DNA from 2 places in the Acetomicrobium thermoterrenum DSM 13490 genome. Region 2 is predicted to be linked to the other one. Evidence: riboswitches for the same ligand, from Rfam matches in the RefSeq annotation. Region 2 holds a riboswitch; the other holds the start of a gene.
The links. A riboswitch is a leader RNA that binds a small molecule or an ion and turns the genes downstream of it on or off. The one in region 2 is predicted to bind thiamine pyrophosphate.
Positions count from the first base shown of each region.

Region 1: linked by a shared signal. The riboswitch ahead of BLU12_RS08975 (ABC transporter ATP-binding protein) and the one ahead of BLU12_RS09510 (sulfide-dependent adenosine diphosphate thiazole synthase) in region 2 are both predicted to bind thiamine pyrophosphate.

Region 1 covers NZ_FNPD01000012.1:20,097-43,252, forward strand. Annotated here, with positions in the region: gene BLU12_RS08905 (SDR family NAD(P)-dependent oxidoreductase) at 1-186, shown strand, start outside; gene cuyB (cysteate racemase) at 246-998, shown strand; gene BLU12_RS08915 (hypothetical protein) at 995-2,032, opposite strand; gene BLU12_RS08920 (chromate transporter) at 2,175-2,708, shown strand; gene BLU12_RS08925 (chromate transporter) at 2,701-3,249, shown strand; gene BLU12_RS08930 (chemotaxis protein CheX) at 3,269-3,754, opposite strand; gene BLU12_RS08935 (pre-16S rRNA-processing nuclease YqgF) at 3,744-4,217, opposite strand; gene BLU12_RS08940 (lysophospholipid acyltransferase family protein) at 4,217-5,095, opposite strand; gene BLU12_RS08945 (hypothetical protein) at 5,490-6,041, opposite strand; gene BLU12_RS08950 (FAD-dependent oxidoreductase) at 6,055-8,061, opposite strand; gene BLU12_RS08955 (coenzyme F420-0:L-glutamate ligase) at 8,296-9,486, shown strand; gene modA (molybdate ABC transporter substrate-binding protein) at 9,607-10,368, shown strand; gene modB (molybdate ABC transporter permease subunit) at 10,365-10,994, shown strand; gene BLU12_RS08970 (ABC transporter ATP-binding protein) at 10,991-12,085, shown strand; TPP riboswitch at 12,158-12,267, shown strand; gene BLU12_RS08975 (ABC transporter ATP-binding protein) at 12,334-13,077, shown strand; gene BLU12_RS08980 (ABC transporter permease) at 13,070-13,813, shown strand; gene BLU12_RS08985 (ABC transporter substrate-binding protein) at 13,884-14,810, shown strand; gene thiW (energy coupling factor transporter S component ThiW) at 14,841-15,353, shown strand; gene BLU12_RS08995 (MotA/TolQ/ExbB proton channel family protein) at 15,396-16,025, shown strand; gene BLU12_RS09000 (ABC transporter substrate-binding protein) at 16,018-16,905, shown strand; gene BLU12_RS09005 (ExbD/TolR family protein) at 16,902-17,297, shown strand; gene BLU12_RS09010 (energy transducer TonB) at 17,297-18,088, shown strand; gene BLU12_RS09015 (dicarboxylate/amino acid:cation symporter) at 18,277-19,560, shown strand; gene pssA (CDP-diacylglycerol--serine O-phosphatidyltransferase) at 19,611-20,327, opposite strand; gene BLU12_RS09025 (phosphatidylserine decarboxylase) at 20,335-20,991, opposite strand; gene gyrA (DNA gyrase subunit A) at 20,993-23,156, opposite strand, start outside.
Region 2 covers NZ_FNPD01000014.1:25,832-32,470, forward strand. Annotated here, with positions in the region: gene pdxS (pyridoxal 5'-phosphate synthase lyase subunit PdxS) at 262-1,038, shown strand; gene BLU12_RS09485 (2-oxoacid:acceptor oxidoreductase family protein) at 1,219-1,764, opposite strand; gene BLU12_RS09490 (thiamine pyrophosphate-dependent enzyme) at 1,771-2,613, opposite strand; gene BLU12_RS09495 (2-oxoacid:acceptor oxidoreductase subunit alpha) at 2,610-3,755, opposite strand; gene BLU12_RS09500 (4Fe-4S dicluster domain-containing protein) at 3,733-3,990, opposite strand; gene BLU12_RS09505 (thioesterase family protein) at 4,055-4,462, opposite strand; gene BLU12_RS09510 (sulfide-dependent adenosine diphosphate thiazole synthase) at 4,616-5,395, opposite strand; TPP riboswitch at 5,487-5,584, opposite strand; gene rnhA (ribonuclease HI) at 5,710-6,240, opposite strand; tRNA gene BLU12_RS09520 (tRNA-Asn) at 6,400-6,475, opposite strand; tRNA gene BLU12_RS09525 (tRNA-Cys) at 6,490-6,564, opposite strand; tRNA gene BLU12_RS09530 (tRNA-Gly) at 6,573-6,639, opposite strand, start outside.

The DNA.
Region 1 (23,156 bases), on a different contig from region 2:
GTAGCGCCAGGGCCTGTGGATACAGACCTTTTGACGCCCGAAGATAAATCCCGATTGGCCGCCCTTTCTCCAAACGGCAGATTGGCCTATCCAGAGGAAATTGCCCATGGGGTAAGGTTTTTGATAGAAAATGATTACGTAAACGGCGAAGTGTTGGACATCAATGCAGGCAGATATATGGACTAATAAAAGCAAGATCATGTGGGAAAATATCAAAGATATCGAATCCCACTGTTGGTCATGAGTTGGATGAAAAAAATAAAAAACACAAAGGAGACCTGACCATAGCCATGTTTCCCAAAAAGACTCTAGGAGTATTAGGCGGTATGGGACCTCTTGCCTCCGCGGAATTCATGACGCTGCTGGCCAAATTGGCCCCTGCCGAATGCGATCAGGAACACCCAAAGGTAATTTTGCTTTCTTGGCCACAAATACCGGACAGGACCAAAGCCATATTGAGGGGAGGAGAAGATCCTTCGCCCTACTTGCTCGAAGGATTGAGCAAGCTTGCCTCCTGGGGCGCTGACCTGTTGGCCATCCCCTGCAATACAGCCCATTATTTTATAGATAGAATGGAGGCTGATTTGCCGAAACCGTTAATCCACATAGTGGAGGCAACTCTTGAAGAAACAAAAAGACGCACGTCCGGTGGAGCATGGCTACTCGCCACCTCCGGAACGATAAAGACGGAGCTTTACCAAAAACACGCCCCACGAATGGGAGTGCAGCTTTTGCTGCCCGAAAAAAGTTCGCAGGAACAAATCCAAAATTGTATCGAACTGGTAAAGAAAAACGATTTGCAAGGCGCGGGCTCTCTGTTAAAGGATATCCTGTCCTCGCTGAGCAGGGAAAGGGATCTCCCCTTTATTGCAGCCTGTACTGAGATTCCCCTGGCTTTCAAGGCAATAGGCAAAGAAAGCCTGATGATTTCCAGCCTCAATGCCCTTGCTTTAAAATGTATTTCCGTTATTTACGATCAAAAGAGTCTTTGCTCTTAGAAGGGCAAAAAAAGAAGGGCAACGAATAAAATGACCACGAATATCAAGGCAAGTATCAGGCGCAGATCTAAACCGACCTTCGCATGGGATTGCGGTGTCTTGACTTTAATGTCTCCCGGCGCAATGAATCTGAAATAATCCTCCCTATCGTCGTCTTCAAGTATGCCGTGAATTTCGTATTGGCCGTTCTTAAGCAATCGCACCATGAAGATCTGGCCTATAGCTTCGCTCTCATCTTTTGCGAGAAATATCACGTCTCCGGGACGAAGCTCCGATAATGGCGTCCCGTTAACAGCATCTATGACAGGGTCGATCTCCAAAAGAGACGCATTCTCATCTGAAGAAGCATCAACTGCATATGAACCCGTTTCGTCTACATTTTTGGTAACGCGATTTAAATACCTCGTTATCGCAGGATCCAGCGAGGTCAGGTTTACGCTCTTTTCCCTCAGCTCGGGCAAGGATAATTTGGCGATCTTGAAGGAAATGATGGGAATCGTCCTTCCTGTAGCTTCGCGAATCTTTTTCTCGTATTCTATCAATTTTTCCTTGGGTAGAAAGCTTTCGCTTACCGAGGCATTTTCGTTGCTTTGCAAAAATACGTTATAGGCATCGCTAGCCACCTCCGGCCACACCTTTCGCAGTTGCTGACTCGCATGTTGTGCCGCTATGAATTCCGCTTCGTTAACGGAAGCAGGCAAAGTTCCCGCCCCTTTGGACAATATATTGGCCACTGTCGACCATTTTTCAAGGGTAATATCCTTTGCCGAATAGGGCAAGGCGGTTTGAGATGTCCATATCACCTGGCTGTCCGGTCCTACAATCGCTGCTGCCAAAATAGTGATTTGATTGCTAAAGGACATCGATGTCCATATAGCCATATAGTCTTTGCATTCCTTCATCAAGTATACGAACAAAGTCCGCGGATCCTCTTCGCCCACCTCCTGGAGGTATCTATCGATCAGCTCCTCTATTTCTTCTTCTTTAAGGCCTAACATATAGGCCAACAGCCCCTTGACATACCATTCGGTCATTTTCATCTTCTCCGTTATTTGAAATATTTAAGCATAAAGCCTTTGCCTAACAGTTCAATTGTTATTAAGATTAGACCAAATACATCGTATTTGGCAACGATAAAGGATCCTTAACTTATAAATTTATAAAGGCGGCTCTGTCATGATTAAAGACATTTTCTTTCTCTTCCTGAAGTTAAGTTTGCTTGCCCTAGGGGGAGGTTTCGTTTTCATAGGCTTTATAGAGCTGGAGATAAAAAAGAAATCCTGGGATTCGCTGTGCGACATCCCTTCCCTTATTGCCGTCAGCACATCCCTCCCCGGACCAATAATAACGAACCTATCATACTTGATAGGCAAAAGCTTAAAGGGCAGCATCGGAGGACTGACGGCAATATTGGGGGCGATACTACCACCTTTCCTGATAATCTATTTTCTGGCCCCCCTATTAATGAATCAAGGAGCTTCGAATTACTTTGTGGCAACCTTTTTGCGGGGAGGGATAATAGGCGTAATGGTCTTCGTCCTTTTAACCGCTTCCCGATGGATCTACTCTGTCTACAAGATGGGTGCAGTTAGCTTTATAAGCTACATCCTCATGACCGCCCTAATGCTCATGGGGATTCACCCCCTTTTTGCTTTAAGCATCGGGTTTATCGTAAATATATCATGGGGAGGGAAAAGGGACATTGAATGAACTGTTACTTCTTGCTCTGGCCTTTGGCAGGATTTCCTTGGGCAGTTTTGCCGGAGGATTGGCTTCCATCGCACTGATATATCACGAAGTAGTAATACACTACCACTGGCTCTCTCCCGAGGAATTCGAACAAATGATAAGTTTGGCACAGATGTCACCCGGTCCAATCGCAGTCAACGCAGCAACTTATATCGGAAAAAGACTTGCCGGCCTGCCGGGAGCTGCAGTTGCAACGGCTTTCATGGTTGGAACGCCCATTATTTTGCTTATAACAATAACTTACACTATTAAATTCTTTTCCATCAGCACAAAAGCCAAACATAAAATAACTCAATCCCTGCGTCCGGGAGTTGCAGCCCTTCTTACAGCGAGTGCCCTGCGGCTCTTATCGTCATCCCTGGGGGAACCGATATATATACTATTGACACCGCTGGCTCTGTTCTTGCTGCTTAAGTCAAAGGCAAAGGACCAACCCTCTCTGGCAATCATACTTTGCGGTGCATTGGCGGTCGCGACGGCATTAGCTGCCAGAGCGTTATGAAATGTCTAAAATAAAGAGCCTAGCTTATAGCAAGGACCATATACAAAGTGCCTCCATCTTTCAACCTGAAGGGCAGAGTAAAATATCTGGTCGAATCTCCTGCTGACGGAATGGATCTTATACGCTCTCCCACCAACAGCTGCGGCGGGGTCAAATCTACGCTTCCCATCTCATTTAGCTTTATAAATGCTTGCCCGCTTGCCATGTTCGCCAGCTCCCCCAGCACACTCATGGACAGCGCATCGCCCAGCTTTGGCGTTATAGCTCCGCCTGACATGGCAGACACTATTTCGTTAAAGCTTGCCTCATCTACCATAATTGCTACGGTGCCCCTTGCCTTGGATGCAACAAACCCAACCAAGGCCGCTGCCCTGCTTCCCGAAACGCTCACTTCGGAGGTGATAGCAGCTTTATCGAGGGTTATGTCTACGCCCATACTTTTGCATACCGATACCAGAGCCCCGGCAAATCCGTTGACGACTACCGAAAAAAATTTAGGATCCATGCGTTACCCCTCCATCGACGATCTTCTTCTCCATCCACCTTCTGGTCAGCGCCCAGGCAGCCAGGTCATCTATGTCCCTTCCGGGGACTAAAAGCGACAAAGGCCAAAGCCTGCGAAAACCCTTGGGCGGATGGATTCTATAATACATCTTTCTGGCTTGCAACGTTGAGAAGGATTCATCTACAACTTCGTATTCGATTTTCTTCCTGAGCAACCCGCGCTCTAGCTCCTCCGAAGCAGTGCCGCCGCCCAACAACACCAACTCCACGTTTTTGTCGACGAGCAGTGACGTATCCCCCTCGCACCCGTAGGGAGCTAATTCAACCCAATTGCCTTCAGACAAGGCAATCAAAAAGCTTTCAAATAATTTTTTGGGGATAATTCCCGAATAAAGCAGCTCGCCCTTTTCGTCTACAAAGGCAAAGCCAATTTTATCCCTTCCTGGATCCAAGCCGAGGTACATCACCTGTCACCCAAAGTAGAGGCCCATCGGGGATACAGCCAAAGCCACTGTTCGGGATGCCTTGAAATCCATTCGGACAGGATATCGTTGCACAATCGAACGTTTTCTTCAATAGGTCTGTCGAAAAAATCTTTCACCCTTTCCTCCAAAGAGGGCAAAAAGTAAAGGTCGTGATGAATGTTATCCTTCCTCCGTACTATAAACAGGGGAACTATTGGCGATCGCATCTTCATGGCAAGCTTTACGGGCCCATAGGGAGTGCTTGCCGGTTGTCCTAAAAAGGGAGCGATTATTCCCTTGTCCTTTGCGTCTTGATCGAGCAAAACACCCAAGATATTTCCTTCCTGAAGACACTTTATGGCACCCCTCAGGTCGAAACCCTTACCAATAGTCTCGACACCACAGGAGGCCCTGATATCGGTTATCAACTTAGTGATACGAGCATCCCGCTGTTCGGCTCCTATAGCCCTCATTGGATAATCCTTGATGCCCAGATAGGCCGCTGCGAGCTCCCAATTGCCCAAATGTGCTGTGAGCAATATCACTCCCCTGCCGCAAGCTAGGGCATCGTTAAGATTTTCTATGTCATGGACAGAAACTATTTCGTCTATTTTTTTGCCTATCTTCGCCAAATTCAGAAATTCTACGACGCTTCTGCCCAAATTTATATACGATTTTGCGACGACCTCTCTGGCAACTTCGAGGCTACAGCCCAGAAATTTTGAACACCTGATAATGGCCTTTGAGGATTTGTCCTTATTTAAGCTAAAGACCATGCGCCCCAAGCTGCCGCCCAAAGACAGGGCTGCAGAATGGGGCAACAGGTGTGATTGCATGCTCAAATACTGTATGCCTAACCATATAAGCTCTTGAGTCATGAAAATTTAATCACCATCCATAGTTATGTTGTCCGTGACATGTATGAATTATCTCAAAACGTGTCCTTCGGCATATCGGTATTTTCACAAAGGAGTGACTTGAAAGCTTCCGTAGACATACTGAAAAGTATAACCTAAAAACTTCCTAATTGTTCAAAATTTCCTGCAAAACATTCAGGACTTTCCCAAAATCGACGGTATAGACCCCCTTATGTCCCTAGGCACTGAAACAGGCCCGGGCACCAAACCAATGGGATAGGTTTTCATTTCTTGCACTCCTAACTTAGTAAAATTTTCTATATATCATTGAACCTTCCCACTCAATTGGCTATAGCCTCTTTTGAACACTTTTATACGAATCTGGACTGGAAATTCAAAACCGTAAAAGGAGGGCCTAGGCCCTCCTTTTACGGTTTATACTCTCGTACAGTACATTCAAGGAAATATTTTTCCTTCTCGCCCGCTCTAAATCCCAATTCAATAAAATAGCCTTAAAAAAATCCCTTTCTTTAAATATATAAGACCTCTTCCTCTCACGAACCGCCCTGTAAAAATGATGCAACAAAACTGCCTTGGGATCTTCTATCCGATCCGTAGGAAAAGGGCCTCGAAAGGCTAACCCCGAGGCCCTTTTAACGGCATCATCATCCGCCAAAAGCCAGGCTTCAATTTTCCGCCTAGCGGGAACGAAGATTAACCCCGGACTTTCCGATTCCAATATGAGGTTTTCATCCTTATCGTCTGCTTCGTCGTATATGGCTATCACGAAGTATCCCTTGGCATTCAAGATTCGCGCATGACGATCCGCTTCCTTCAGAAGCCTGTTGACTCCCCCAAGTTGTCTTACCTTTGTTATTACACGGTCCGGGACAAGCTGTCTAACGATGCTTTTTACGACCAGAACGTCATTTGCGCCTTCGCACAAAAAAGCCAGCTTTCCCGACATAAATCCTTCGCCGTTAAATGTTTTTCGCCACCTCGAAGGCATCCCATATGGTGAACATGAAGTTACGCACCTTCATGGCATCTCCGATCAAATATGTATTGGGAAATTCCTTGCGCACCGAATCGTATAAGCCCTTCTCTTCCCTGAGACCAATGGCTATGACTATTGTATCTGCCTTCACCTCTTTACGCCTAAAGCTCTTATCCGTTAAGATCACTCCTTCGGGAGTCACTTCGCTAACGATAGCTCCCGTTATGCTCTTTACTTTGTAAAAATCCAACAAGTCGAGTAACATCATCTTATTTGCGTGACATTGCGGCACGCCTGCTGACATCAGTTCATCGAGCATCTCGACTATTGTTACGGATTTACCCTGCTGAGCCAGCCACAGAGCCGTCTCGCAACCGACCAGGCCTCCGCCGACTACGAGAATATCTTGACCTGCCTTGCCTCTGCCGAGCAGCAGCTCTTCTGCTTTTATGACGTTATTCTTCTCTAAGCCGGGCACATCTAAATCCTTCGGCACAGATCCGGTAGCCACAATTACGACGTCAGGATTGTCCTTTTTTAACTGCTCTAAGGTGATTTCAGTATTAAGTTTGACCTTTACACCTGCATTAGCAAGTTCCGCCTCATACCACTCCAACAATCTAACTTCGTCCTTTTTGAATTCAGGTACCGAAGCCTCGAGCAGGTGTCCTCCCAGTCGACTGCCCTTCTCGTAAAGAGTCACATCGTGTCCCCGCAAAGCGGCAACCCTTGCAGCCTCCATGCCTGCCAGGCCTCCCCCAATAACGCAAATCTTTTTCGGCTCTTGAGCAGGAGTAAGAATCATCTCTCTTTCTCTTCCGCAGGCAGGATTAACGGCGCACGAAAGTGGTTTGCCCTCAAATATCCTGCCCAGACAGCCATCTTGACATCCCAAGCAGGGCCTGATCCTTTCTTCCTGGCCTGACTTTACCTTGTTTGGCCACTCGGGATCCGCGAGCAACCCTCTTCCCAAGACGATCACATCGGCAGTTTTTTCTTCCAAAGCTTGAGCGGCAAGGTCAGGCAGCTCCATCCTGCCGGCCATGAGCACGGGAACGCTTATCACCTTTTTTAGCTCTCGAATCAGGTCTATGTAACAGCCGTGTTTCATATAGTTCGGCGGATGGGCCCAGTACCAGGCTTCGTACGAACCTGCATCGGCATTAAAGCCGTCGTAACCTGCTTCTTCCAGTATCTTGGCTGCTATGAGGCCTTCCTTTAAGTCCCTTCCTCTTTCCTCGAACTGCTCTCCGGGCAAACCTCCCTTATTCCATCCCTTTATGTAGCTTTTTACGCTAAACCTAAGGATGACCGGAAAGGTCTTGCCCACCTTGGACTTAATGGCCTTAATTATCTCGATGGGAAACGTAAGCCTTCCTTCCAGGTCTCCGCCGTATTTGTCGGTCCTCCTATTGAAGAAGCTCATGGTGAACTGATCCAGAAGGTAGCCTTCATGCATGGCGTGTATCTCGATGCCATCGAAGCCGCAAGCCACGGCGATCTCTGCTGCTTCTGCAAACCTCTCGACCAGGCGTTCCACTTCCTCGGTCTTAAGCTCCCTGCATGTTACGTTGGGTTCCCAGTAGTTTGGAATGGCCGAAGGAGCTACCGGTTGACAGTCGAGCATGATTGGATGAGCATTATGGCCCAGACCGGCTGTAACTTGGACGAATATCTTCGATCCGTAGGCATGAACTCTTTCCGTAAGTTCCGAAGCCCTAGTGATGAAATGAAGCGGATTTAACGTTATACACGGAAAGGTAGGCATTTTCAGCTTTTCTATCTCGTTTTCGACCTTAACTGCTCCCGTTATGATAAGCCCGGTACCGCCACGAGCCCGTTCGACGTAGTATTCGACGGCTCTGTCTGCAAAACAGCCATCCTCAGTAACCATGCCAATGATTCCCATGGGAGCCATGGCAATTCTATTTGGTATTACCGCACTTCCTATTCTGATGGGCTCAAACAGCTTTTCTTGACCCTTCTGCATTTTCGAGACACCTCCTTATTTATGTCAATCTCCTCATGCGCTAGCTGTAATATATTATATCATGCCCTGAAAGCCGCGTTATTTATACGCCATGGTATATTAACCATCACTTTGGGCTTAAAATAACAAAGAGGCCGACTGCTTTGGTAAGATATCGATAAAAACAAATTTATGTTATATTATCGAACGGTCGCAAAGAAACCCACACAAAGCGCGAGGGGGGCGTAATTTAACATGGCACGTAGAGTTGGCACGATAGCTAGAGGGATCAGGGCACCCTTGGCCAAAGCTGGAGATGACGTGATCTCGTTAGTGATAGATTCCATAAAGAGGGCGTGCAAAGATGAGGGCTTTTCGCTGCGAAGCAGGGATGTCATAGGCATTACCGAATCATTAGTCGCCAGAACGCAGGGAAACTATGCCTCTATATACCACATAGCTGCCGACATTTCACAAAAGACATCTGCTGAGGAAATAGCAGTTCTTTTTCCCATAATAAGTCGGAACAGGTTCTCTTTAATCCTAAAAGGCATTGCTTTGACCGGAAAAACTATACATCTTTTTTTAAATTATCCCAACGACGAGGTTGGCAATCCCGTAATGGACAGGGACGTCCTTTACGATCAAGACATAAATCCCTACATCGATTTATTAGACGAAAAAGACTATCGAACCATACCAGGGCTCGCCATTGTTCATCCCTTTACAGGAGTAGATTACGTAGAGCTTTACAAAAGCCTGGCCCCTAAAGGCAAAGTGAATATATATTTTTCAAACGATCCAAAGGTGGCTTTGAACTACTCAAGCGAAATCTTGCTCGCAAACATCCATGAAAGATCTTGGACGAAAAAAATCCTTTCCAAAGCCGGCGCCAAGAGGGTTCTCGGATTGGACGACCTGCTTACCGAACCCGTGAACGGGAGCGGCTATAACCCCGAGTACGGCTTGCTCGGATCTAACATGGCCTCTGAAGACAAGGTCAAACTTTTTCCACGAAACTGCCAGGAAATCTGCGAGAAAATACAGTCCAGGCTTAAAAACATCTTTGGCGTAGAAGTGGAAGTAATGATTTACGGCGATGGAGCTTTCAAGGACCCCAAGACCGGCATATGGGAGCTTGCCGATCCCGTGGTCTCTCCCGGCTTCACCAAAGGCCTGACGGGAACACCTAAAGAGATCAAATTAAAATATGTAATCGACAAAGAGCTGGAGGGAAGTAGAAGCGCCCTCGAAGAATCCGTCAAAGAGCGTATTCTTAAGAAGAAAGAGCTTGACATAGATACAAACGAGACTTTGGGCACCACTCCCCGCATGTACACCGATCTTCTCGGAAGCTTGTGCGACCTGACCAGCGGAAGCGGAGACAAGGGAACGCCCATAGTGTTAGTGCAGGGATACTTCGACGATTATACGGCCGAATGGTAATACAATTTTGCAACAATGTTGCGTTTTTTTAGAAGATATCTATACTTGACATGGATGCATCCCTAATCGCATGGCTAGATCAACCCGGGCATCCTAATATATTCCGTGGGAGGTATTTCTATGTCGCAAAGAATCAGACAATTGCTTGCAATCGTGATCGGAGCAACCCTTATTCTGTCCTTTAATGCCGTCAATGCCGCTCCGGCCGCCCAAGAAGACATAGTAGCCGTTGCCTCGAGCATTCATGAGTGTATCAAGGAGTTGGCGTCCGAATTCGAATCCGCAAAGATAGGAAGGGCCCCTAAAATAGTTGCCGGCGCCTCGGGCAAGCTCGCGTCTCAAATAATGGCAGGGGCTCCTTTTGGCTTATATCTATCCGCGAGTCCGGAATGGACTGAAAAGCTTCGAAAAGAAGGCTTTTTGTTCGATGTATTTCCCATGGCTTTATCTTTCCTTGTGGCATGGTGGGCGAAGGACGAGCCTATTTCTACCGAAGCTTTCAAGGAAAAGGATGTCCGCTTATCCATCGCCGACACTAAAGCTGCGCCCTTCGGCAAAGCCGCTGCACATTATCTGCAATCTCAGGGCATTTACGATGAGCTGTTAGAGGAAAAAAGACTTGTGATAACGGGCAATGTCGAACAGGCTGCGCTGGCCGTCAAAAGCGGAGGAGCAGATATAGGAATGTTCTCCTTATCGATAGCAAAAAAGCTGAACAAAGGAAGATATACCGTGCTGCCCGTGGAACCGTTGCAAAACAGCGGTGGCCTGGTCAAGGAAAGATATTCGGAGAACCTCAAGGCCTTCTGGGAATACATAAGATCCGAAAGGGCCAACGAAACATGGATCAAATGGGGTTTTGAGCCAGTGCAAGGGAAATGATTCCGTCTCTTTTCGTAAGCTTAAAGGTATTAGCGGCCGACATTCCCCTGCTACTTTTTTTAGGAACGTCGATTGGCTGGATCTTGGCAAAAAAGAACTTCAGGGGGAAGAACTTGGTTTACAACCTCATTATATTGCCGATCGCTCTTCCTCCTTCCGTTGTAGGTTTATACCTTCTCATGGCGCTGGGACGTATCCCGTATCTGAAAGAGGCAAATATACTTTTTTCCTTTACCGCTGCCGTCATAGCTCCTCTTTTTCCCGCCCTTCCGATAATGATACAGGCCGCTAAATCGGGTTTCAGCGCTGTAGACGAAAAGCTGGAAGCGGCAGCCCGCACTCTTGGCGACAGCGAATTCAAGGTGTTTCGGAGGGTGACCTTCCCCCTGGCTAAACCTTACATCATCGGAGGACTTGCCTTATCCTCCATGAGAGCCCTTGGGGAATTCGGCGTAACCTTAATGATAGCGGGGAACATACCCGGCAGAACCCAGACTTTGCCGCTTTTCATATACAGCAGCGTAGAATCCATGAGTTTTTTTGAGGCAAATATTGCTGCCATCTTGCTGACGGCATTGGGAATTGCCAGCCTATTGATTGTAAAGAGGATGGGAGGTAAGGCGTGAAAGATTGTTTAGAGGCTACATTCTTCAAAAGATTAGGCAATTTTAGTCTTGACGTTTCACTCGGACTCAAAGAGGAGATAGGAGTGCTCTTCGGCCCCAGCGGTGCCGGAAAGAGTCAAACCCTGAAAATACTGGCAGGCATAGTAAAGCCCGACAAAGGGCGCATAAACCTCATGGATCGCCTTTTATACGACTCTTCCTCTTCCGTCTTTATAAGGGCGGCAAAGAGAAAGATCGGGTTGGTATTTCAGGAGCTTGCCCTATTTCCCCATCTGACGGTCTTGGAAAATGTCGCATATGGCCTAAAGGGGCCGAATAGGTGGCGCTTAGCAAAAAGTTGGCTAGACGCCATGAGGCTCGAAGGATTTTACGACAGAATGCCCGATCAACTATCCGGTGGACAGAGGCAACGCGTTGCGCTGGCAAGGGCCTTGGCGCCAAAACCTGATCTTTTGCTCTTAGATGAACCCTTCAGCGCCCTCGAAGGACCGTTGCGTCGGGCGTTGAGAAGAGAGCTGAAAAAGCTTTTCGAAAGGGTCAAAACTCCAATTCTATACGTGACCCACGACATCGAGGACGTCTGCTCTCTGGCTAATAGGGTCTTTATCATGCGCGACGGATCGATAATGGCCGACCTCGAGGCAAGCAAGCTCTGGGACCCTTTAAGTCAGGCTAACATTTGGCATTCCCTGGGATGGGGAACTTTAATACGAGGCGAAATAGCAATAAATGACGGCTATCACTGGTTCACATGGCAAAAGGGGAGGTTGAGGCTCTCGCCCTCTAAAGAGTTGACCGCAGGTAAGGCGACGGTTTTCATCCCTCCCGACCAGATAAAACTCATTTATCCCAATCTTCCCGTGGATCATGAACTGCAACCTAACACACAGGAGGGAACGATAGTGGAGAAAATGGAGTTAAACGGATCCGTCAGACTCTATATCTTCGGAGCCGATGTAGAGTGGCATGCGGAGTACTCTAAAGATTCATACCTAACCCTAAACCTGCGGGAGGGGCATCCCATATTTTTCAGCATCAAACCGTCGAGCATAACGGTATTGACGGATGAGGAGGGTTGTTCTGCGAACTGATCGATAGCCCCTCGTGAAGTGCCTTAAGATACATGGCCCTTCTCAAATGCAAAGTTTGTGATAGAATGAAAACACAAGTCCCGGGGGAGTCGGGTAACCGACTGAGAGGAAGCTTTTGACAGCTTCGACCCTTAGAACCTGATCCGGGTCATGCCGGCGGAGGGAAGGTAAAAAATTTTGCAATATCAATTTAAAGTGCAGCCTTTCCCTGCATGCCGACTGATCCTAAAAGAGGAGGTCGGCAATTTTTGTTGAAGGTTTGCGGTATCACAAAGATCTATCCTAACCTGACGGTGTTCAGGAATATAAATTTTTCCACCGAACGCGGAAGCTTTGTCGTCTTTCTTGGCCCCTCGGGGTGCGGTAAAAGCACTCTATTCAGAGTCATAGCCGGGATAGAAGGAAGAGACAGCGGCCATATCGAATGGAAGGGCGAGAAGGTTAGCGATCTGAAGGACGAAGCCGCTATGATGCTGCAAAAGGACCTGCTTTTGCCTTGGTCCACCCTTTTGGATAACGTCTTGATCCCTGCAAAAGTCCTGGGCAAAGACCTTCAAAGGGAACGCAATAAGGCCATCGGCCTCCTGTCCCGTTTCGGCCTGTCGGGATTTGAAGATTACTTTCCCTATCAAGTCTCGGGAGGAATGCGCCAAAGGGCGGCACTGGTGAGAACTCTTCTCTTCGACAGAGAAATACTGCTCCTCGATGAGCCTCTATCTGCCCTGGATGCCCTCACCAGGAGGTTGCTGCAGAAAGAAATCCTTCGCATCCAGCTAGAGTTTGAAAAGACCGTCCTGATGATTACTCACGACATCAAAGAGGCCCTCCTCCTCGCCGACAGGATATTTTTGCTGTCTCATCTGCCCACAGGAATCATCAAAGAAATAGACATGAGAGATATGCCTAAACCCAGGCAAAGCCTGGGGCCAAAGTTGGCCGCTATGGAAGAGGAAATATTCTCCATACTGAGAGGTGAGCTGGTAGATGCATAGGAAGGCTCCCTTTCTTTTGATGACCTCCATCTTGGTCATATGGGAACTTGTGGTACGCCTTCTCGACGTACCCAAATTCATACTTCCCCCTCCCACAATCGTCCTACAGACAACTTTATTGCAGACTCCTCTTTTAGCCGGCCATGCCCTCGTAACAGCCCTGGAGATTGGCCTGGGCTTATGTTTAAGCCTTGCCATCTCACTGCCGCTTTCGATAATCATGTTCAAACATCCCTCCATAGATGCCGCCTTAACGCCATTCCTGGTCGCCTCTCAGGCGATCCCCGTGTTTGCCGTGGCACCTCTTTTGGTCGTTTGGTTCGGTTATGGTCTTTTGAGCAAAATAGTCATGGCAACGATAGTGATCTTTTTCCCCCTTACGGTCTCCACATATTCTGGCTTTAAACAGGTCGATTCCGATCTGGAGATCATCTTCGACCTCCTCGATGCCCCCTTCCGAAAAAAGATGAGGCTTCTCTACTGGCCCGCTGCTCTGCCGTCCTTTTTTTCAGGACTTAAGGTTGCAGTGGCAGTGGCCACCATCGGAGCGGTTCTGGGAGAATGGGTGGGAGCTCAAAGGGGGTTAGGATATTTGATGATTCAAATGAACGCAAGGTTGCGGACCGATATGCTTTTCGCCGCACTGGTTTGGCTAAGTTTAATGGGCATGGGGCTTTGGCTGTTGGTCAGCAGATTGGAGAAACGCTTTCTCTTCTGGCTCAACAACAAGGAATGACTGATTCGAGACATAAGCTCCATTGGGTAACTGTAAATACATAATTATTCATGAATAGGAGGTTGTAAAAATGAAACGGATGTGTTTGACATTTTTGTTGATCCTGGCTCTTGCGGTCCCGGCGATGGGAAAGGAAATTACCCTGATCCTGGACTGGTTTCCCAACGTGGACCACATTCCGCTATATGTCGCACAACAGAAAGGATATTTCGACGAAGAGGGCTTAGAGGTAAAGATAATACCCCCATCCGAAAGCGCCGATGCTCTCAAGCTTGCAGCAGCAGGCAGAGCGGAATTGGGCATAAGCTACGAACCGCAGGCATTGGTAGCTGCATCGGAGGGAATACCCCTGCTTGTCGTGGGCAGACTTATTGGCCATCCTCTTTCCACAGTATTGTATATCGAAGGACGCGGCATCAATAAACCGCAGGATTTGAATGGCAAACCCATGGGATATACTGTTGCCGGAATGGAGGACGTGTTGGCTAAGGCATTTTGCGAGCTCAACGAAGTGACAGATTACGACCTGGTGCACGTAGAATTTGCTATTGTGCCTTCCCTCGTATCGGGAAGAGTTGACTCAGTCATGGGCGGCTTTAGAAACTACGAAGTGGTGGAACTGGAATTAAAAGGCTACAAACCCGGTTATTTTGCCCTGGAAGAACACGGCTTTCCCGATTATGACGAATTGGTCGTCGTTGCCAACCCCACTTTCGCAAAGAAAAATCCGGAAGCTATAAGATCCATCAGAAAAGCCCTTTCAAGAGCAACTGAATACACCTTAAAAAATCCGAAGGAGGCACTTGCGGTATACTTGAAGGCCGTCCCGGAATCCGATGAGAAGCTCGAAAAGCTGGCCTTCGAGAAGACACTGCCCTTCTATGCTGAAAGCCAAATTTTGGATGCAGAACGCTGGAGGACCTTTGCCGACTTTGCGCATAAAGTCGGCCTCATCGAGCGCCCCGTAGATGTGGAGCCTCTCCTGTGGAAGGATTAAAGATTCTGGAGAAGAAAGCAGGAATGTAAAATGACAAAGACCGCGCTAAGAAATCTAATTTTAGCGGCCTTGTTCGCCGCAATGGCCGTTCTCCTTTCGGGATTGAGCATTCCCGTCGGTCCGACACGCTGTTTCCCCTTTCAGCATGCCATAAATGCCATAGCGGGAGTGCTTCTCGGCCCCTGGTGGGCAGGAGGCGCAGCGTTGACTACGAGCATAATACGAAACGCTTTGGGTACGGGGACCCTTTTTGCCTTTCCTGGGAGCATACCCGGCGCTTTGGTAGTTGGCATAACGGCAAAGGTCTTCAAGGACAAGAAACTGTACGCAGCTTTAACAGAGCCCGTCGGTACCGGCATCATCGGAGCGATTTTAAGCGTCTACATCTTAGCCCCATCGATCGGCAAAGAAGCTACTTTATGGTTAGTGATGCCGGCTTTTCTCTTAAGCAGCGTTCCGGGTTCACTGTTGGGCTTCGCTCTCCTCGTCGCTTTGGACAGGACGAGATGGTTTCAAAAAAACATTGGCAAAACGCTTACGTAATGCTAACCTTCTCTATATACGAGAACGCAGAGGTGGTAATCTTTGGAATTCATCGACGTCATAAAGATGGGCGGTCCCAGCATGTACGCCATCCTGGCAGTCTCTATCGTCGGGCTTGCCGTGGTATTGGAGCGGATTTGGTTTTACGCCAAGTCTTGGACGAACCCGGAATTATTGGAACGCAAATTGGGGGAACTTCTGTACAAGGGAGATGCCGAGGCAGCTGCTTCTTTGGTACGCGAAAAGGAGAGCTCCTTGCACCGTCTTTTTAGGGCAGCTATAGATCACTGGCTGGCGCCGCCAGAGGCATTGAAGATGTTGCTGGAACAAGAGGTTCGCCATGAGCTTTACAGATGGGAAAAGGGATTAACCCTTCTTTCCACGGTGGCCAGAGTAACGCCTTTATTGGGGCTTTTAGGCACCGTGCTGGGAATTGTCGACGTCTTCCGCTCCGTCGCCGAATCGGAGGGCCCCACCAATATGGCCCTGCTTGCCTCAGGCATATGGGAAGCCCTGCTGACAACCGTCGCGGGCCTTGCGGTAGCGATACCTGCCGTCTTGTGCTATTCCTGGTTTTCCTCCAAAATCGATGCTCTCGAGGAGTCCCTTTGGAGGGGATCCGATTTCATTTTGCGGGAAAAGATGTTAAGAGGAAGGACAGAACATGATTGACGTCAAAAAAATTTCGTTTTTTTTGTTCTTCCTGTGTATCTTATCAATACAGACATTGACTCCTCATGCAGAGGCTGACGCAAAGGAGGGCTACAAAAGGATAGTCTCTCTCTCTCCCAGTATAACGGAGTCGCTTTATGCACTGGATTATTTCGATCGCGTGGTAGGGGTTACGGATTACGACACCTATCCCCCGGAGGTATCGTCCGTAAACAGCGTCGGAGGCAGCGTCGACCCTTCCCTCGAGAAGATCCTCTACCTCAAGCCGGACCTGGTCATAGGAGAGAGGAATTTTCACCACGATTTGCTGGAACACATTGAAAGCTTTGGAATAGATACCTTGGAACTCACACTACACCACAGACTGGATGACGTAAAAGAGGCATTTTTCGAGATAGCAAAAAAGGTAGGGAGAACCGATAGGGCCGAAGAAGTGTGGAAGGACATCGAAAGGGGATTAACGGACAAAAGACGCCATACGACAAATAAATCGCAAAAAGAGGCATCGATGTTGGTGGTCGTATGGCACGATCCTCTTATTGTCGCCGGCGGGTGGAGCTACATAGGAGACATCATGAAAGCTATAGGCATAAAAAATGCTGCCGAAAGCAAAGAATATTCCTTCCCCGCCATAAGCAGGGAGGAGCTTCTTTCCTACGATCCCGATGTTATATTTCTGGTCAGATCAAAAATAGGAATGTCCACGACTGTTGAAGACTTCATAAAAACGATAGAGGGCCTCCCGATAAAGGCAAAGGAAGGGGGCGTTGTCTCCCTGGAAGCCGAGGTCCTCCTTCATCCTGGACCCAGAGTGCTTGAAAGCGCGGACATTCTTTTAAAAGCCCTGAAGCTGGGCCTCCGGGAGGGAGAGCTTAAATGAGATCGAAAAGGAGATCTTCCCCGGAAATAGAACTGACGCCTTTGGTGGACGTGGTGTTCCAATTGATAATTTTTTTCGTCCTGACGGCAGCCTTCGTCCAGGGAAGCATTACTGTATCGTTACCTGAGGGTACTGGTCAGCCGGTGTCTCAGACGCCTCTCGTTATAAACGTCGATCAAAATGGAGAAATCTTTGTCAACGACGAAAAGGCAGAAATCCCGGAAGCGGTAGACCTTGCAAGAGAAGTGGTAAGCAAAGGCAGGCCGATCCTCCTTGCAGGGGACAAAAGGACGCCCTACGAAGCCATTGTCCGTGTATTGAACGCCCTTAAAGAAGGAGGAATCGACGAAATATCCCTTGCGGTGGGAGGAGGCGACAAGGGGACCCCATGATGGGCAATATCGGGAAATGGATAGGACCATTGACCTTAAGTTTTTTAATTCATTTGGCACTTTTCTGGCACCTGGAAATCCCAAAGCCTCAAGCTCTGCCACAAAGGACGGATAGTGTCATTGCCATCAGGCTTGCAAATACGAACGAGGCCGAAAAGACCTCAAGGATTGCAGAGGATAAAGATCCTGGCCCAACAAAACCTTCCTTGCCTGACAAGCCCGCAGAGACGAAGGACTACAAGGCAAAGGAAGACAAAGCAAAGGAAGACAAAGGGACTACAAAGCTAACAAAGAAACCTGCGTCCAAGAAGCCTTTGGCTGAAAAAGAAAAGAAGGCTCCGGCAAAGGAACGTTCTCCAGAGAATATCGACGTAAAGGCCGCAGACTCGACTGCATCGCCTGCAGAGGTGGCAAAGCCCCTCCCAAGGGAAAGTGACGGCAGCAATTCTCAACCTTCGCCACTTCAAGAAGACCTTAAAGGCCAACCCGAAATCCCTTCAACTTTTTCCGACAATCCCCAACAACCTATTGCAGTGGCCAGCGAACTTGACATCCTTCGAAGCGTCAAACCCATCTATCCTCTTATATCCAGAAGACGAGGGGAAGAGGGAACTGTCATCGTATATGTGCGACTTTCTTCCGACGGCAAGGTAAAGGAAGCCAGGATACATCGTTCCAGCGGTTTTGATTTGCTCGATGAAAGCGCCCTAAAGGCCGTCAAGCAGTGGATATTTAAATCTTCGGAAGAAAAAGAGGTTCTAGTGCCGGTCGTCTTCAAGTTAAATCCCTAAGTACCAGACAAATCGATCGAACTGTTCCTCATTCATAGATTATTAAAATAGTTTTTATTTTAAATCAATAACCGCTAGTTTTTTCGATAAAAAGAAATTTTTATCGAAATGTAACAGCAAGATCAGGCAACATGCAGTATAATTAAAACAATCCATAAAATCCACTTCAATAGAGGGAGGGTGATCTTATGTCAGAGGGAGAAAAAAAGAGGGGCTTTATGGGTTGGTACTTTGGATCGAATTTGCTCATTCGAATATTGCTGGGACTCATATTAGGTATAGCGGCAGGATTGCTTCTTAAGGACAAGATACTTTGGGTGCAACCCTTCGGGGATTTATTCATTAGACTCCTTAAAATGATAGTCGTTCCAGTAATACTCTTTAGCCTTATCGTCGGAACGGCGAGCATAAGCCCCTATCGCCTGGGCAGGGTAGGAATAAAAATAATCATCTATTATTTGATAACCACAGTCTTTGCCGTTGCCATAGGCTTGATCTTCGCCAACTTGTTTAAACCGGGTCTGGGGTTAGATTTGGCGGGCGCCGAAGCGGGAGGATTTGAACTGAAAAGACCTTCCCTGGTGAATACTTTCTTGAACATAGTGCCGACAAATCCCGTCGAGGCCTTGTCCAAGGGAGATGTGTTGCCCATAATCTTCTTCGCCCTGCTTTTTGGAATAGGCCTTTCCCTGTTACGGGAAAGCGAAAAGGAAGAGCTCAGAACATCGGCTAACATCGTATATAATTTCGCCAACGGAGCTGCAGAGGTAATGTACAAGATCGTAAGGGGGATAATGGAATACGCTCCCATTGGCGTGTTTGCTTTAGTAGCTGTAGTCCTGGCGAAGGAGGGCCCGAGGGTCATAGGACCCTTAGCGACGGCAGTGGGCGCGGAATATCTAGCTATTGTAGTCCACGTAGCGGTAGTTTACGGGCTAATACTCCGGTTTTTTGGATTGCGCCTCAGCAAGTTTCTGGCTCACGCAAAGGAAGCCATTATAACAGCCTTTGTAACGAGAAGCAGTAGCGGAACATTGCCGGTATCCATGGCCTGCGCTGAAAATATGGGCATATCCAAAGGCACCTACTCCTTTACGCTCCCCCTTGGAGCCACCATCAATATGGACGGTACGTCTATTTATCAGGGAGTTTGCGCTCTCTTTATAGCTTTTGCCGTTGGTCATCAATTGCCCCTTTCGGATCAGTTGATAGTAATAGTAACAGCCCTGCTTGCCTCCATAGGCACAGCCGGAGTGCCGGGTGCAGGTGCTATTATGCTGCTTTTGGTGTTAAATTCCGTAGGTTTGCCCGTAGAACCCGGAACGCCCGTAGCTGCTGCTTACGCAATGATATTGGGTGTTGACGCCATATTTGACATGGGAAGGACCTGTATTAACGTAACGGGAGACCTCGTTGGAACGAGCGTCGTCGCAAAAAGCGAAGGTGACCTGGATATATCTAAATGGTCTTAAGCTCAACAAATAATAAGAGGGAGAAAAGAATCTCCCTCTTATTTGTTTATTTATCGATGGTCCGTAACTTCGTCTCCCTTCAAAGAAAGCCACTTACCCCAATCGATCCCTACAGGACCGCTGCAGACGTATATCAGCATGTAAGCCAAAGGAGACTTTTCCTTCAGCAATATCGAAAGGCTTATAAAACAACTAAGCAAAAACAGGAGCCTGAAAACATTTATGTTATCCCTGCTCAACTGCTTCAAGCTTGAGTAGGATATGTTCGAGATCATCAGGGCCCCGGTCCCCGTTGCTATTATTGCAGCCCCGAGGGAGGGCAAGATCACGCCCGAAATAACGAAGGAGGTCAAAAACAAACCCGCAGCAGGGATTGGAAGCCCCTGAAAACTTCCGCTTGTATGTACCACATTAAATCTGGCTAACCGCAGTGCCCCGCACAATACGAAAAAGGCAGTTCCAAGGGCGCCCAGGATACCGCTTGACGGGTATAAATATGAGACATAAAAAATCAGGCCGGGCACAACTCCGAAGCTGACCACATCGGCCAAGCTGTCAAATTCCATCCCAAACGCGCTGTCTCCTCCCAACGACCTTGCCACCTTTCCGTCCATCAAATCGAAAAATGCGGCCATGAGGATCAACCAGGCGGCCGGCATCAGGTGATCATGAAACACCAAAATCAATGACATGATGCCACATAAAATATTTCCGCTCGTGATCATGTTGGGAAACAATTTGCGCAGAGAGATGGGTTTTTTTAACATTCTCTTTCTATGAACTTTTCTGTTCAACGATATCACTCCCTTCATCCTCTAAAACCATGCCTATAACGCTGCTTCCGGCCTTGACCCTATCGCCAATCTTTACGATTGGCTTTACGCAAGGCGGAAGATAAACATCGACTTTTGAACCAAATTTTATCATGCCATAGGCTTGTCCCTTGGCCATGAATTGATCCACCTTCACTCTACACGCTATTCTCCTTGCCAGCAAGCCTGCAATCTGCACAAGCAAAACATTACCATGTTTTGTCTCGAGACCGGTATATAACCTTTCGTTGATCTCCGAGGACTTGGGAGCAAAGGCCACCAAATGTTTACCCTTCCGATACTTCAAAAAGGATATCTTCCCTTCATAGGGAATGCGATTCACGTGCACGTCGGCCACCGTCATGAATATGCCTATCTTGATAGAATTACCGACGAAGGGAATGTCAGTGCTTTCAACCTCTACGACCTTCCCATCCGCTGGACTTACAAAGGCTAAGGGGTCACTTGGAACTTCGACATGGGGCTCCCTGTAAAACCACGCCAAAAATAACGCACACAACCCCATGAAACCTCCCAAGACAGGAGATATAAGCCAAGCGCCGCAGGCCATAAAAACAGCTGCTGCGATCGGGACTACCCCCTCTGAAGCTATCTTCATGCTAGACTTCCTCCATAGCATCGTCTCGAACTATCGTAATATCTGCCACGCTATCACCTTGGTCAAGCCTTACCAAAATACTTCCCGTCGCCGTTCGGGAAAGCACGGGAACATTCTTAACCGCTATCCGCGTCACACGCCCTTTGCTGGTAACTATCATGACCTCATCATCTTCAGTCACGCTCCAGGCGCCTACAAGCGATCCCGTGCGGTTCGACAGCCGCATAGCTCTCACCCCCGAGCCACCTCGGTGATGCAGAGGAAATTCGTCGAAGGAAGTGCGCTTGCCAACGCCCTTTTCGCTAATAAACAATATCGCCATTCCCTCCTGCAGGGGTTCGCATCCAACCAATACATCGCTTTCCGACAGCCGTATGGCGCGCACGCCCCTGGCCTGTCGGCCCATTGGACGAAATTCCTGCTCGCTCGTCCTCAGTGCCTGGCCCTGGGCAGAAACGAACAAAAGCTCGTCTTCGCCGGATGTAAACCGTACCCTGGCTATAAAATCTCCGTCGTCCAAGGTAATGACCCGCCGGCCGGCACGGGTCAGGTTGGCCAATTCCCTAACATCGAGCCTCTTGGCAATTCCCCTCTCGGTCGCAAAGAATACGAACCTGGCTCCGTGCATCGTATCCTCTTTTATTGCCACAACGCGCTCATTTTCCTCCAGGGTAAAAAAGGAGCTCACATGTTTGCCTTTCCCGTTTTTCGGTTCGGGGAGCAAATATCCCTTTATGGCAAAGACGCGCCCCTTGCTCGTGAAAAGGAATATGTCATGATGAGTTGTAGTAGCAGCGAACATCTCCACTTCATCATCTTTTTGTTTTAACCCTTTGATGCCTTTGCCGCCCCGTCCCTGCAGATGATAGTCTCCTAAAGAGGCGCGCCTTAAATAACCGTCCTTGCTCAAAACTACGACTATATCCTCCTCAGGTATCAGTTCGTCGTCTGCCACTTCGACTAATTCGTCTACAATTTCGGTCTTCCTGATATCGCCGTATTGTCTCTTAAGCTCCGTCAGCTCCTCTTTGACTACAGAATCCAACACACTGGGATTTTCAAGGATAGAGTGGTACATCTCTATATCCTTAAGAAGATGTCTCAACTCTTCTTCCAATTTGCTCCGTTCCAGGTTGGTAAGACGCTGCAATCTCATGTCGAGTATTGCCTGTGCCTGTAATTCCGTGAAGCCAAAATTATCCATGAGCCCTACCCTTGCTTCCTGAGCATCCTTGGATCTTTTGATAAGAGCAATAATCTCGTCTATCATATCCAGGGCCTTTACCAGTCCCTCCACTATATGGGCCCTTTCCTCCGCCTTCCTGAGGCGATAATTTGTTCTGCGACGAACGACATCTCTCCTGTGATCCAGAAATATTTTGAGAAGTTCTATTAATCCGAGCTCCCTCGGCACCCCGTCCACAAGGGCCAGGTTAATGACGCCAAAGGTGGTTTGAAGAGGCGTTCTGCTGTAAAGCTGCTTCAAAACCAAATGGGGATCTGCATCTCTTTGAAGTTCTATGACGACCCTTATTCCGTCTCTGTCCGATTCGTCTCTTAGGTCAGCTATACCGGTCAGATAGCCCTCCTGTACGCCCCTTGCTATTATTTCGATTAGCGTGACTTTGTTGACCATATATGGGATCTCTGTCACTATCAGGCTCGTCTTTCCGCGCTTCATCTGCTCGATGGAGACTCTTCCGCGCAAGACGATCTTGCCCCTTCCCGTCCTGTAAGCGTTTATGATGCCTTCCCTTCCGGTTATCGTTCCTCCCGTCGGGAAATCAGGCCCCGGCATGACTTCAATTATGTCTCCGAGCTCGACATCCTCTCCTCTGTCTATCAAAAGGCAGAGGGCATCCACCACTTCCGATAAATTATGGGGAGGGATGTTTGTAGCCATGCCTACGGCAATTCCCGAGCTGCCATTGACCAGAAGATTTGGAAGCAGCGACGGCAAGACGAGCGGTTCCTGCAAGGTTTCGTCGAAGTTCGGGCCCCAGTCTACCGTGTCTTCGTTTATGTCTCTCAGCATCTCTTCTCCCAGTGGAGAAAGCCTGGCTTCAGTATAACGCATAGCCGCGGGGGGATCGCCATCTATCGAACCGAAGTTGCCCTGTCCGTCCACCAGTGGATAGCGCATGGAAAAATCTTGGGCCATTCTG
Region 2 (6,639 bases):
CGGGAAAAATCGCTATAACCATTTACATATTATTATAAGTTCATTATGCGACATCGATCAGTCCAAAAAACACGACTCTGCACATGTTTCTGGTAGGGTCCAAAATAGGATATAAACTCTCATGATTTGGCACTAACCAAAGATATAGCTCCCCCTTAACATAAAAGTGAAAAACTAAAAAAGGGGGAACTTGCAGTGAAAAACCAAATCAACTTCACCGACAAAGAAAATCTGGCAAAGCAATTCGTCGGAGGAGTCATCATGGACGTGACAAACAGCGAGCAGGCCAAAATAGCGGAGGATGTGGGTGCCGTGGCCGTTATGGCCCTAGAAAAGGTGCCTGCAGATTTGCGAAAGGAGGGCAAGGTGGCTCGAATGGCCGACCCTACAAAGATATTGGAGATAAAAAATGCCGTTTCCATACCGGTTATGGCCAAAGTGCGCATAGGACATTTCGTCGAGGCGCAGATCCTAGAAGCACTTGGAGTAGACTTCATAGACGAAAGTGAGGTCTTAACACCTGCCGACGACGAACATCACATAAACAAGAGAGAATTTAAAACTCCTTTTGTTTGCGGTGCCCGCGACCTGGGAGAGGCCCTGCGTCGAATTGCCGAAGGTGCAACCATGATCCGAACCAAGGGGGAAGCCGGCACGGGCAACGTAATAGAGGCAGTAAGGCATGTCAGAACAATCTATGCCCAATTGAAGAAGCTTTTATCGGCAAACGAAGAGGACCTGCCAACCCTCGCCGGTGAGCTGCGCGTTCCCTTGGAATTGCTGGAAACGTGTCGCGCAACAGGAGGGCTTCCCGTCGTCAACTTCGCAGCTGGCGGAATCGCCACTCCTGCCGATGCCGCTTTGATGATGCAACTGGGCTGTGATGGCGTCTTCGTCGGAAGTGGCATCTTCAAGTCGGAGAATCCTTCGATAAGGGCAAAAGCGATAGTAAAAGCCGTCGCAAACTTTAAAAAACCCGAAGTTTTGGCAGAGGTATCAACAGGACTCGGAGAGGCCATGGAAGGAGTTTTAATCTAACGCATCAGAAACAAAAGTGTCGAAGAGGCATAACAGGGATCACAAAGGCATAATCAAAAGCAAAGTCAATGGATGTTGTCAAAGATGTCCAAAGGCTTATCGACACACAATGAACAAAGAGCTTATTACAGCAAGAACAATAGAGAAAAACAGCTTTCCCTGAAATGCCTCTTCATAAAGCTAACGGCTAGAAATTAACTCATTTCCAACATCAATGCCTTTTTGTAGAATCTTAGCGTTTATATCCCGTATTTTTGGCGAGAAAGCCTCGGCCAAGGTTTGAAACAACGCCTCAGTCGAAATCGCCTTCAAGCAGCTGGCAACTATCCCCAGGGAAAGCACGTTCGCGCTCCTGGAAGAACCCATTTCGATGGCAGTCTTCGTTATGGGAAATCCGACAAATCTCGAATCCAGCTTGTATTTTGACGCGTCAATCAAGCCGGAATCGTAAACCACTTTGCAGTTTTTGTTTTCTATATCAAGATTCCGAACCAGGGCTTCCTCGGCCAAAACGACGACGATATCGGGGCTTAAGGCATAAGGGTATAGGATCTCGTTATCAGACATAACAACGTCCGTCTTTGTAAAGCCTCCCCTGGCCGATACTCCGTAAGCCTGCGTCTGAGAGGCCTTCAGCCCGGAAGCTACGGCAGCCTCGCCAAGCAAAGTACCGGCTAAAATCACTCCTTGACCACCAATTCCCGCAAAAATAACTTCGTATTTCATGGACGATCACTCGCTTTCAAGCTCGTTCCTTGCCCGAGACTGTATTTCCCTGTAGCGGGACAGGAAGGAATGTCCTTTTTTATCGACAAATACTCCGGTGACGAACTTTTCCTTAAGGTCTTCTTCGGATAAGTCCTTTACGCGCTCTATGGGTATCGACTGTTCCTTCAGCCACTTCAGCATTTGCGGCGCTTTGGAGAGCTTGTTATACCTTCCAAAATAGGTCGGACAGGGAGATATCACTTCCACCAGGGAAAAACCTTCGTGAGAAAGGGCCATTCCGATATATTTTTCTATCGTTGTCGCATGATAGACGGTCGTCCTGGCGACGAAACTTGCTCCGGCCGTCTCCGAAATACGACAAACATCGAGCGCCGGCTCAGGATCCCCGTACCAGGATGTCGACGTCCTGGAATAAAGCGGCGTAGTGCAGGAATATTGGCCACCCGTCATTCCGTAGTTAAGGTTATTGGCTACCAAGGCGACGACGTCTATGTTCCTGCGCGAAGAGTGAATCAAATGATTTCCTCCGATTGTCGCGCTATCGCCATCGCCCATCAAAGCTATGACCTTCATAGATGGATTTGCCACCTTTATGCCCGTTGCGACGGGCAAAGCTCTCCCGTGTGTAACGTGAACTGTATTGGCATAAAGATAATCATCGGCTTTACCCCAACAGCCGATCCCCGTAACTACAACGACATCTTTCGGAGCAAGGCCGCCCTTTTCGAAGGCATAAAGCATGCTCTTCAAGATCACCCCGTAGCCGCAACCTGGACACCACTGATGGGGCAGGTTTTCTTCCCTCAAAAAGGCCTTCCAGCTGACTTCACACGATCTTTTGCTCATAACGATACCACCTCGCCCAAGACTTGGATAATTTCCTTAGGCGTCAGGGGTTCACCGTCATAACGATTTGCCCCAAGGACCGGAATTTCGTCGGGAACGGCTTTTCGCACTTCACCGATTATCTGACCCATGTTCATCTCAGGAACGATTATCCCTCGCTTGCCCTTGGAAATTTCGCTAATGTATTCTGCAGGGAAAGGCCATACCGTCTGAAGCTGTAGTACGCCTACGCTCAGTCCTTCCTCTTTCGCCTCTATCGCAGCCTGCCTGGCCGCCCTGACGGCTCCGCCGAAACAGATCACCAGATATTCGCACTTCGTTACGTCAAATTCTCTGTACATTATGATATCATCTTTATTTTTCTCTATTTTGTCGTAAAGCCTCTTGACCAGTTTCCTCGCCTCCTGAGGAGAACTTGTGGGCAAGCCCTTTTCGTTATGGGTCGAGGAATGATATCTGGTTAAATAATCGCTGCCCGGCGTGACCATGGGAGGCACCAGATCGTCGTCGGCTTTGTATGGCAAATATTCTTCAAGCCCTTCAGGGGGTCTCTTTCTGTTCACGATCTCGACTTCATCCCTTAAACGGAGAACGCAGTTTTCGCGCAAGTGACCTACCGTTTCGTCGGCCATGAAAAGGACGGGGCATCTGTACTTTTCAGCCATATTAAAGGCTTGAACCATGAGATCGAAGCACTCCTGCACAGTGGCAGGAGAGAGGGCGATCACGGAGTGATCCCCATGGCGTCCCCAGCGGGCCTGCATGATGTCTGCCTGAGCTGGGCGGGTGGCCAATCCTGTGCTTGGGCCTGACCTTTGGACATTGACTATCACACAGGGAACCTCTGCCATGATGGCCAGGCCAATGTTTTCTTGCATCAAGGAAAAACCTGGTCCCGATGTGGCTGTAAAGGCCTTGGCCCCTCCAATGGATGCACCTATTATGGCAGCAATGCTTGCGATTTCATCTTCCATTTGAAGATAGCAACCCCCTATCTGAGGGAGCTTTCTGGATGCCCTTTCGGCCACCTCTGACGAAGGGGTTATGGGATATCCGGCAAAAAATGTCGCCCCCGCCAGGAGTGCACCCTCCACTATGGCCTCATTGCCCAACATGAATTTAACTTTTTTCTTCACTATCATGACACTCCTTCGGTATTACCTCAATGGCAAAGTCGGGGCAGCGCAATTCGCAAGTTCCGCAACCTATACATTCGTCAATCCTCTCCGGGATTGGATGTCCGAGCTCGTCGCCTTCAAAGACTTTCTTGGGGCAAAATTCTATGCAAATTTCGCATCCCTTGCATCGTTCCCTTCTTATCCTAATTATGAATTTCTTGCCCTCAGCTATTTCAATCTCGCCTTCATGGGAATGCATACTTTACCCCCCCTCTCAGACATCGACGGATTTTATGACCAGGAGATCAACAAAGCATCCAGGTTTAGGTACTCATCCTTTCTTTGGCTTTTTCGAGCAATTTCGTGTAGTTTACTACCGCTCTGACATGCTTGCCGTAACTGACAATCCCATTTTTATCGCTAATTTCAAAATCGAAGGTCAATCTGTTGCCGTCTATCTCCTTCAAGACAACTTTGTAAGAGACTTCGGCTCCCATCATAGTAGGTTCTTCATGAGTTATCTCGGTGTGATAGCCTACGGATATGAACCCCTGAGGCAGCGACTGGTCAACCATTTCCGTAGCCATTCTAACGACCATATTTATACATGCAGAAGTCGATAAGAACTGTTCAAGGTAAAGCGACGAATTGCCGACGGTATCATCGACTGAAACAGTCTTCTTAATAGCCCTTTCCGAACCAAGGGAAACCAATTGAGAAATATCCAACATCTACAACACCTCCTGAACCGTTTATTTAGTCTCAATTTACCACAATATCACTTGTCTTCCAATTGATCAGACCGCCAGGAAAAAAGTCGCGAGCAAAACCTAGGGCCAATCAAATTCGCTCGCGACCAAAAAATTGAGGCGTAAGAAAACTTGCTAAATTTTACTTAAAATCTCCCTCGCGGCCTTCACGCCCGAAAGCAGCATCCCCCCAAAGATAGGCCCCATCCTGGGACCTCCGAAGGTGGCATTGGCTGCCATTCCGGCCACGTAAAGACCCGGGAATACCTCGCGGGTGTTTACTATTGTCAACTTTTCTGCCCTGTCGGGCGACATAAACTTCTCGCCTTCAATGTTGCCAGTCGCCGTAAAAAGCCTGCCCGGCATCTTGCGCGCCACTACTCTTACCACTTCGGTGTCGTGTCCCGTAGCGTCTATCACATATTTGCAATGAATCGACAGTGGATCAACGTGAAGACCTGCCATCTCCACAGCCGTCCAATTTACAACGAGCCCATTTATCCTCTCCTCATCGTCCACCACTACGTCCTCCACGCTAAGGGCATTAAATATCGTCGCTCCTGCCTTCACGGCCTTACTCGTCAATGTGCTCACGGCCTCAACGGAATCGGCAGTGTAATATCCCTCGACCTCATAGGGGCGTACATTGACGCCCACCCCTTCCAAGATTTCTTTGGCTTCATGCTGTATCACTATCTCATTAAAAAGCATTCCACCTCCCCACATTCCGCCGCCAACGCTTAGCTTGCGTTCGTAAAGAGCCACCTTCTTGCCGGCCTTGGCCAATTCAAGAGCTGCCACCAGCCCAGAAGGACCTCCGCCAACTATGGCAACATCGAGCTCTAAACAATTCATTAGTTTCTTGAAGTACCCTTCGACTATGGCTTTTGTTATAACCAGCTCATCGAGCTTCACCTTTAAGCACCTCCTATAGATTTAATCTTCCATAATAAAAAGCCGCCCCTGGGCGGCTTTTTAGGTTTACATCTAGATTTTCGGTTGATTTAAATTTTTCGGCTCGCCCTTCCTCCGCCAGCATTACCTGGGTCAGGTCTAGGGGTATGCTCTCAGCCCCGCCATCGCGAAGCACCCCCGGCGATATATTTTTCCTGTATAAAATATACTACTACCTTCTCTCTAGTTAGTCAAACAAATCACATATTTTGAAAGGACTTTAATCAAATGACATACTCCAAAACAAGCCATAAATCCGCTCTTCTTAAAATGGGTTATTGGTCGGCATTTTCGTAGCCCTGATCAATGGGGAGGTTTTTGCCTCTGGCAGCAGTCGTGGAAAGTTGGTCGCAACGTTCGTTCTCCACATTTCCGTCATGTCCTCTGACCCAGAGGAATTCCACTTCATGTTTTTCGCATAACCGGAGCAGCTGTTCCCACAGATCGACATTCAAAGCCCTTTCCTTTTTATTTCGCATCCATCCATTGGCCTTCCACCTCTTTACCCACCCCTTATTCATAGCGTCGGCGAGATACCTCGAATCAGTATAAAGCTTGACCTTACACCTGCACTTTAGGGCGCTCAATCCCGCTATAGCTGCATATATCTCCATTCTGTTGTTCGTCGTAAGCCTGAATCCTCCCGATATTTCCTTTCTATGGCCGTTGTAAAGCAAGACTACACCATATCCTCCAGGGCCGGGATTGCCTAAACAGGCACCGTCGGTGTAAATGGTCACCTCTTTCAATTCCTCTCTCTTTTCCTTTTCCTCGAAAGTCATCATCTCCCGCCTTTCGCATTTCATAATCAGAAGGGCCTTCCACTAAAAAAGCGAAACAAAGTCTACGATTCCATTTAGTTTCCTTCAGTCAGATCCATAGGGCAAATATGCAAATATCCCCCGCCAATTGAACTCGCGGGGGATATTCTATAAAATATACGCCCTCTTCGGACTTAATCTCTATGGCTCCGGCGGCAGGACTCGAACCTGCAACCTAGTGGTTAACAGCCACCCGCTCTGCCGGTTGAGCTACGCCGGAGTATGCTTTTTATCTGGAGGCGGCACCCGGATTCGAACCGGGGTATAAGGGATTTGCAGTCCCCTGCCTTACCACTTGGCTATGCCGCCGAGATCTCTGGAGCGGAAGACGGGATTTGAACCCGCGGCCCCCACCTTGGCAAGGTGGTGCTCTACCCCTGAGCT